Regions from separate parts of the Knoellia sp. LjRoot47 genome, predicted to be linked through region 2. Evidence: riboswitches for the same ligand, from Rfam matches in the RefSeq annotation. Region 2 holds a riboswitch; the other holds the start of a gene.
The links. A riboswitch is a leader RNA that binds a small molecule or an ion and turns the genes downstream of it on or off. The one in region 2 is predicted to bind S-adenosylmethionine.
Positions count from the first base shown of each region.

Region 1: linked by a shared signal. The riboswitch ahead of ACSQ11_RS05020 (hypothetical protein) and the one ahead of metX (homoserine O-acetyltransferase MetX) in region 2 are both predicted to bind S-adenosylmethionine.

Region 1 is NZ_CAXUQS020000001.1:999,974-1,004,038, forward strand. It holds gene ACSQ11_RS05010 (hypothetical protein) at 1-1,060, opposite strand, end outside; gene ACSQ11_RS05015 (hypothetical protein) at 1,130-1,438, opposite strand; SAM riboswitch class IV at 2,069-2,177, shown strand; gene ACSQ11_RS05020 (hypothetical protein) at 2,216-2,647, shown strand; gene ACSQ11_RS05025 (cyclic-phosphate processing receiver domain-containing protein) at 2,644-3,078, shown strand.
Region 2 is NZ_CAXUQS020000002.1:319,989-324,053, reverse strand. It holds gene ACSQ11_RS16250 (YkvA family protein) at 1-395, shown strand, start outside; gene ACSQ11_RS16245 (DUF4192 domain-containing protein) at 490-1,743, shown strand; SAM riboswitch class IV at 1,808-1,917, shown strand; gene metX (homoserine O-acetyltransferase MetX) at 1,932-3,062, shown strand; gene ACSQ11_RS16235 (universal stress protein) at 3,228-3,602, shown strand; gene ACSQ11_RS16230 (RNA polymerase sigma factor) at 3,817-4,065, shown strand, end outside.

The DNA of each region.
Region 1 (4,065 bases), on a different contig from region 2:
TGGCGGCTCCCCGAGTTGGGATGCGGCGAACTAACTTGCCCTTGATCCCCGCCGTCGGCATAGTTCCAAACTCGACGTCGTCGAACAGGGCAACCACGGACTGCCGCTGACTTCGTAGAGTCCATGCCAGCATGTCGTGACCGCGTGGCGCGAAGTTGATCCAGCCGTTCGCAACTGGCCAGATCGCGATGTCTGTCGTGGGGCGATCCCCCAGCGGATATACGAAGGGGATCGCGCCAACGGGGTGTTCAAAATATCGAATGACGTCCTCTTGGGGCACCTTGGCAAGAAAGCAATGGATGGCATCGCCGGGAACGTTTGCGGCGTGAAGGGTTGCGCCCGCAGGAATCGTCTCGTCGGAACTGAAGCGACGCGTGATGGCTCCGTCACCCCAGACAAGGAGATCGTAGGCCTCAGTCTCGTGCGCAATTGTGTAGTGGCCTTCTCGCTTGAGCCAGATCGCCATCGCCCAAGCTTCCTGAAAGCGAATGTCCGACATGGTCATGCCGTAGAGCCTGCAGAGCCTGGCCAGATCTTGGAGGGAGACGGGTCTAACTTCAAGGAGAATCCACATTAGTGCCTGTTGGGCTGGCAGGAGGGTACGTCCGGCACGCGCAACGTGGGACTTGCGCTTCGCTACGTTGTGTCTCCGGCAACGGAGGGTCATGTTCGAGAGGTAGTCTGCGTCTCGCGGATCCGGGTAGGTTTCGCGGCCCTCAATGTGGTCCGCCTGAAGGTCCAGCCTCGTCCCGCAGTCAACGCAGCGCCCTGTCATGGAATAGAGCCATGTTCGGACGTGGGACCAGAATGATTGACCTGTGTTCAGCGTGGCGTGGTTGTCTTTGAAGCCATAGAGAGTGGCACTTGAGGAGGCTATCTGAGTGCCTACCTGGGGTGGGTTCAGTTCACCCAGCACGGTTGTCGTGATTTCACGCCACGTGACGACGCCGTCGTCAACGAGATTTTCCGCCATTTCGCGCCACCTCGCTTCGTCCCATGAGGCGTCGTGAAGGCCATGAGCATTCTCGGCGATTCCTTCCTCTGCGGGCTCATCGGTCACGTGGCTAATCCTTCTTTTGGCTTGAGGAGTTACAAGTTGCTCACAGTGGCCACGGGAAATGGCGCCCGCCTACATTCGATCGATCCAGGTGTCTTCCTCGCGGTCGTCCCATGACGACCACGCCCTGAGCGAAGTGGGGGGTTGGGTTGGCTTTAGTTGCGCGAGAGCCTGGTCCGCCTCAGCGCTGGTCAGCGAGCGTAGTGAAGCCACTTGGCGCGCAACTGCGGCTTCGATGGCGGCCTGGCGGGCATCCATGGACCGAAGTCCCATGCCGTCAAGTACCAACCGAAGTTGACTGACTTGCGCATCGGTGACCGGGCCTTTGGCGGATGGCTCAGGAGCAAAGGTTTCGGGCTGCTGCGAGAGGAGTTCCGACACGGCATCATGTTACGGGGGAACCGCAGGTTGGTGACGTCATCTCGAGATTCTTGCGGCGTCGGCCGCCGAGGACGGTGCGACAGCGCCGCCCGCAGGCGCCTCGCCGGCGAAGCCGGCGCCTTGATCTGATAGAGGTCAATTCGGCAGTGAGGCCGATGCCGCGCGGCACCTTGAACTCAGAGGAGCCTGGATCGACGGGGAGGACATGATGGCTATGGAGGTACTAGTGAAGGTCGCGAGGGATCGCGACTCTTACGTTGTCTGGTCCTTCGACATGGACTGGCCGAAGGCTTGAGGTGCCCGGATCGACGTGGAAGATCTGGCGTCGGCCGAGGCCTTCGAGCTCGCAGATCAGCGAGGGATTGCCTTTATCGGTTCAGAGCCAAGCCCGGGTTGGGGCGGTTGGGACGACTCGCAGGGTCTGCAAGTTGGTGATCTTGGGGAGATTCACAGGGCCGGGCTCCAAACGATGCTTGAGCGGCTGGAGGAAGATCCCGATGCGGACGTCAGCGACCTACTAGGTTCCATCGATTCCGATGACGGCGATGAGTAGCCCCGCGTGGTGACGGGCTGTCGACGCTTACCGCAGTTCCGAACTGCGTTGTCAGTCGACGGCGATACAGTTCGAACGCTTCAGAGTGACATCGACAAGCACCTGGCTTGATGTCCAGCAACCTCCTCCGCGGAGGTGCTCCAGGGAAAGAGCTGGCTCGCCCATTCGGGCAGGCAAATGCGGATCTCCACGAGTATCGAGGGGTCCTCGTCCTAGGAGGTTCGTTGTCTGAGTCGTTGCACTCCCCGCAGGTCCAAGTGGCCGTGATCGTTCGGAACGCTGAGCGAGTAGTCGCCGAACTCGACCGAGATGACGTCCTGATGGCGCACGGCTACGCCTTGACGCTGATCTCGCAGGCGACAGAGCTGGCCAATGACCTTGAGCTGAAGGTTCGACAACTTCCTCCTGCCGAGCATGAGCGTGCCAATCCTTACCGCCACGTACCTCTGCACGGGGTCACGACGCAGGAAGCAGTGGCCCGGCTGACCACAGAGGACCTCCTGACCTCATGCCGCTACACGAATTGGACGCACGAACACCGAGCGAACCCCATGGCGCGATGGTGGGTGAGTAAGCACATGTCGATCCTCGTTCTCGAGCTCAAGAGACGTGGCCTTGACGAGGACGCATGGCGCGACGGACCCCGCTCCGAATGACCCGCTCGCCGTCGGTGCTGCTCGTTGATGACGTGCGCGATTTCCGCGACCGGAGACCCGCCGCTATTGCTCGCTCATCAAGGGAGGCGATGACCTGGCTACGCCGTCGCGGTGATTCCACGATCGCTGTGATATGGCTCGACTTCGATCTGCAAGGCGGGGATACCGCGCAGCCCATTGTGGACTACCTCGTTGACGAGGCAGCATCGGGCACCCCAGTCGCGGTTGCTCCCATCGAGGTGCACAGTTCAAACGCCAGAGCGGGGCGTCGGATCTACGACGATCTCCGCAGCGCCGGCTATAACGTGCATCGAAACTTCGCGGCCAAGCTTTGGACGCACCAACGCCACCCTGAACGCGGTTGGCGAACTGTCCCCAACGCCAGCCGGACGATGCGAACCAAGGCGCCTACGGCGGAGTCTTTGCAGTGACCAGAAGGCGCGGGCCCCTTAGGTAACCGGCTGCGATGCCGATACGGAACATGGCCACACGGGTCTGATGACTCGAGCTCTGAGAAACCGGCACGGCGTGGGCTTGCGCAGGCCAGCCACGCGCGTTCATCCCCGTCCTCGTCCTCAGCGCATGCGACCCAGCCTCGCGGACGGGGAAGACCGGAGCAACGGTCTACCGCAGGTGACCTGCCGGCGGCTCTTCGCCCAAAGGGTGGTCGTCTCAGGACGAGAGACCTTCAAGACTTGGTAAAGGATCCGGTTCCAACTGGATGCACTGCATGACCCGCTGCGCAATGGCTGTGGAGGAACACGCCTCCGCGGATGCAAGGGGACACCATGCACACCATTGTCAGCACGCTCGTCGCCGCTCCCGGTGACACCACCAACCTCCAGGCTGGATCAAGGAGAACATCATCCCGTTGCTCCTCCTGCTTGTCGCAGTGATGCTCTTCGTCGTCGCCCAACGAGGTGACAACGCGGAAGTTATGCGCGTCGTAGGTGGCGTCGTTATCGCTCTCACGGTCCTTGGTCTCGCTACCAGCGGCAACGCGGGCGAGGTCGGCACCTGGCTCGCCAGCCTGGCGACGGGTTGAGTCATGTGACTGCCCGTCGACGACGAGATCTACAACGTCAACTCGGTCTGGCTTGGCCCGCCCGGTCGCACCCTGCCGTTTCGCGCGCGATACGTCTGTGTGCCGTGGGGGCGGTCGTGCTTGTTCTGCTTCAGGGCACTTAGCGCCGCCTCGGCATCGGCCTCGGCTTCTTCGTCCTGAGCTACAGCGTCCTCGCGACCGTCGGGATCACGCGGGGCATCCTCGTGTTAGTCGATCCCCCGTATTCTCGACACTGCGCGCGCTTTCCAGCGACATCAGTGCTCCACGCGCCGACACGAGCCTTGATCGCGCCACCTTCCACGCCCGCCTCGGAGCGCCCTGTCCCGGGCGAGTGCTGTGCAAATGAAGGACG
Region 2 (4,065 bases):
AGAGCCTCGCCACGGCGATCCGCATCGCCACGCGTCCCGGCGGACCGTCGATGGTCGAGCGCGCCCAGGCGGTGCCGCGGCTGGTCAGGGCGGTGCGCTCGGGTGAGTACACCGGCACCTCCGTGGGTCGGCTGCTCATGATCGCGGGCGCCGCGGGCTACCTCGTCTCCCCGGTCGACCTCCTGCCCGAGGCGCTGCTGGGGGCCTTCGGGCTGGCCGACGACGCGGTCGTGGGCTCGTGGCTGGCCGCCCAGCTCGTCACCGAGACCGAGGCGTTCCTCGAGTGGGAGCGCCGGACCGGTCGTGGCACCGGCCATGGCGCCGGCGCCGATCCCGTACCGGGCGTGGTCGTCGACGACGCGGTGCGTGGCGGTTCCGTCCCACCTCGTGCGTGAGCATCGTCCACAGGCGTCCCGTATGCCGTCCGCCGTCCACAGGCGCGTGACCTGACCCTTCCCGGGCTGCCCGACACGTCCTGACGCTGGGGTCATGACCTCAGTGAAGATCTCCACCACCGAAGAGCTGCTGGCCCTGCTGCCGCACCAGCTCGGGCACCGGCCGGAGCAGTGCGTCGCCATCATCATGGTGACCGACCGGATCCTGGGACCCGTCGCGCGCATCGACATCCCGCCCGAGAAGGACGTCGGCCCGACGGCCGAGCACCTTCTCGAGAGCCTGCGACGGGTCGGCCCGCAGGCGGCCATGCTCGTCGGCCACGACACGGTGCCGGGGGAGTCGCGGTCGCTGCTGCGTGCCCTTCACGCCGGACTGGTCGCCGCAGGCGTCGGCATCATCGACCACGTCGTCGTGCGCGACGGACGGTGGTGGGGGTGGTGCTGCCGGCCCGGGGACGAGCTCGACGGACTCCTCGCCGAGCACCTCGACGGTCACCCGCTGCCGGACGAGGCCACGGTGCCGGCCGTCGCCGAGTTCATCGCGCGCGGGAGCGCGCCGCTGGCGAGCCGCGACGAGGTGAGTGCTCTCGTGGCCGAGGACCCTGCACTGAGCCGTGGAGTCGGTGACGTCCTGGCCGACCTCTGGGAGCAGTTCTGCGACGAGGTCGACCCGGAGGGCGTCGTCCCGGCGGGGGTGCACGACGACGAGGGGTGCGACGGGGCGTGCCGGTCCGGGTGCGACTGGTGCGACTCGTGGAGCCCTGACACCGGTGACGAGGAGGACGACGAGGAGCGCGCCGCGCGAGAGGCCTCGCTGGGCGAGGCACTGTCCCGCATCCGAGCACGCCTGCGCGAGCTCGACCGGGTTCCGGATCTGTGGGCGCACGTCCTGGCCCCGGTCGGGGAGCGCGGTGACTCCTTCACCGTGTCCGACGACGCAGTGGCCCGCATGGCGCACTCGCTCGCGGACAAGGACTGGCGCGACTCGCTCGTCGCGTGGATGTCACCGGTGATGTTCCCGCTCGACCTCGTCGACGAGACCTCCCGGGCCCTCCTCGTCGAGCACGTGCCCGCTGGTCCGACCACCACGTCGGAGCAGTCCGAGGTGGTGCTCCGGCGGGTGCTGCACCTCGCCACGCGCGTCCCCGACGAGTTCGCCGTCGAGGCGGCGGCGATGAGCACGGTGGCGGGCTGCGTCGCCTGGGGAGTGGGCAACGGCGCCACGGCCGGCGACGCCGTCGAGCGGGCGCTGCGCGTCCACCCCGACTACATGCTCGCGGGCTATCTCTCGCAGATGGTCCAGCACCAGATGCGACCTCGGCACCGGTGGCCCGACGTCGCCGCCTGAGGGCGCATCCACGGTGCGGACAGGCCTGCCGGGAGCGGGCGACGCGGACCTAGACTCGCCCCAAGGTCATGAGTCCCAGCGACAAGCCCCGGCTTGCTGGGCGGCAACCCTCCTCGCGGTGGGGTGCCCCGGGTGAAGACACGGCCCGTCGGCACCGGCGGGCAAGCGCGATCCGAGGAGCACCTCCGATGACCATCACCGACCTCCCGACGACGTCGTTCTGGCGCCCGGGCGACGACCCCGGCGAGCGGCAGTTCGCTGCTCTCGGCCCGGTCGCCCTCGAGCGCGGCGGCACGCTGCCGGACGTCACCGTGGCCTACGAAACCTGGGGCACCCTCAACGCGGCCCGCGACAACGCCGTCCTCGTCGAGCACGCGCTCACCGGCGACTCCCACGTCGAGGGCCCCCCGAGGGCGGGTCACCCGACCCCAGGCTGGTGGGACGGGCTCATCGGTCCGGGGCGACCGCTCGACACCGACCGGTTCTTCGTCGTCTCGAGCAACGTCCTCGGCGGGTGCCAGGGGACCACCGGCCCGTCGAGCGACGCGTCGGACGGGCGACCGTGGGGAGGCCGGTTCCCCTCCGTCACCATCCGCGACCAGGTGGCCGTCGAGGCGCTGCTCGCCGACCGTCTCGGCATCACGACCTGGGCCGGGGTCCTCGGCGGCTCCATGGGTGGGATGCGCGCGATCGAGTGGGCGACCTCCCACCCGGAGCGGGTCGCGACGTGCATCGTGCTCGCGTCGACGGCATACGCGACGGCCGACCAGATCGCCTGGTGCCAGCCGCAGCTGCTCGCCATCCGCAGCGACCCGGCCTTCCACGACGGCGACTACTACGAGCACGGCGTCGTGCCGAGCGACGGCCTCGGGATCGCGCGGCGGATCGCGCACGTGACCTACCGCCACGAGGGTGAGCTGGCCGAGCGCTTCGGGCGCGAGGCCCAGGCGGGGGAGGAGCCGCTGGACCGTGGTGGACGGTTCGCGGTCGAGTCCTACCTCGACCACCACGCAGGCAAGCTCGGTCGCAGGTTCGACGCGAACTCCTACCTCGTCCTCAGCGAGGCGATGAACAGCCACGACGTCGGCCGGGGCCGCGGTGGGGTCGCGTCGGCGCTCGCGGCCTTCGAGGGCCGGCTCGTCGTGGCGGGGGTCGACACCGACCGGCTCTATCCCGAGCGGCTCTCCGACGAGATCGCCGCGCTGCGTCCGGGGACGACTCTGCGGCACATCGCGTCGAGGTTCGGACACGACGGGTTCCTCATCGAGATCGAGCAGGTGGGCGCGATCATCCGCGAGGCGCTCGCCGACCGGACCTGAGCCGGCGCCACGAGACGTGGCCGGGCCCTCACTCGACGTGGCCGCGCGACGACGCGTGCCTGACCGCAGATCCGGCAGCCCGGGCTTCCGTGTCCTGCGTCACAAACTCCGGTAGCGTCCAGCCAAGGGCCATCCGGCTGCTCTGCTGACCAGAAGGAGACACTCGTGGCGATCGTCGTGGGATACATCCCGACCAAGGAAGGCGCAGCCGCGTTGGCGCGTGCCGGTGAGGAAGCACTCCTGCGCAAGACCGACCTCGTCGTCATCAACTCGGGTCGTGACGGCGCCGGCGACGACTCGGAGGAGCTCGACCGCCTCGGCGACGAGCTCAAGGCCAAGGGTGTGGGCGTCACGGTCCGCCAGCTCATCCGGGGCAACGAGCCGGCCGAGGACCTCATCGCCGTCGCCGAGGAGATCAAGGCCGACCTCATCGTCATCGGTCTGCGGCGCCGGACCCCCGTCGGCAAGCTCATCCTCGGCTCCAACGCGCAGCGCATCCTGCTCGACGCACCCTGCCCCGTCCTGGCCGTCAAGAGCTGACCCGGCACCTCCTTCGGCAACGCGCTGCGACCCCCTGGAATAGGGCTGGGGGGTCGCGGCGATTTATAATGGTGATGCACCCTTCGAGCAACGGCCGATCCTCACCCCTGCGGATCACGTCAGAAGGTGCACCAAACAGACCAGCCGGTCCGTGCTCCGCCCGAGCGTGAGCACCACCGTGCTCCCCGTGAACGAAAGGTTGTCGGTGTCGCCTGTGTCCACGAACGCCTCCGAGACGCCCCTCCCCGCCGAGTTCAGTCACCCCGCCCTGCAGGACCTCGTCCGCACGGGTCGCACGTCCGGCCAGGTGACCGGTGAGCAGGTGTCCCAGGCCATCGTCGCCGCCGGCGTGCGCGCCAACCGGGGTCGCGTCGTCCTCAAGGCACTCGCGGGCCAGGGCATCGAGGTCGTCATGATCACGCCCGAGCGCGCCGTGGCCGCCACCAAGGCCAGCGCCAAGAAG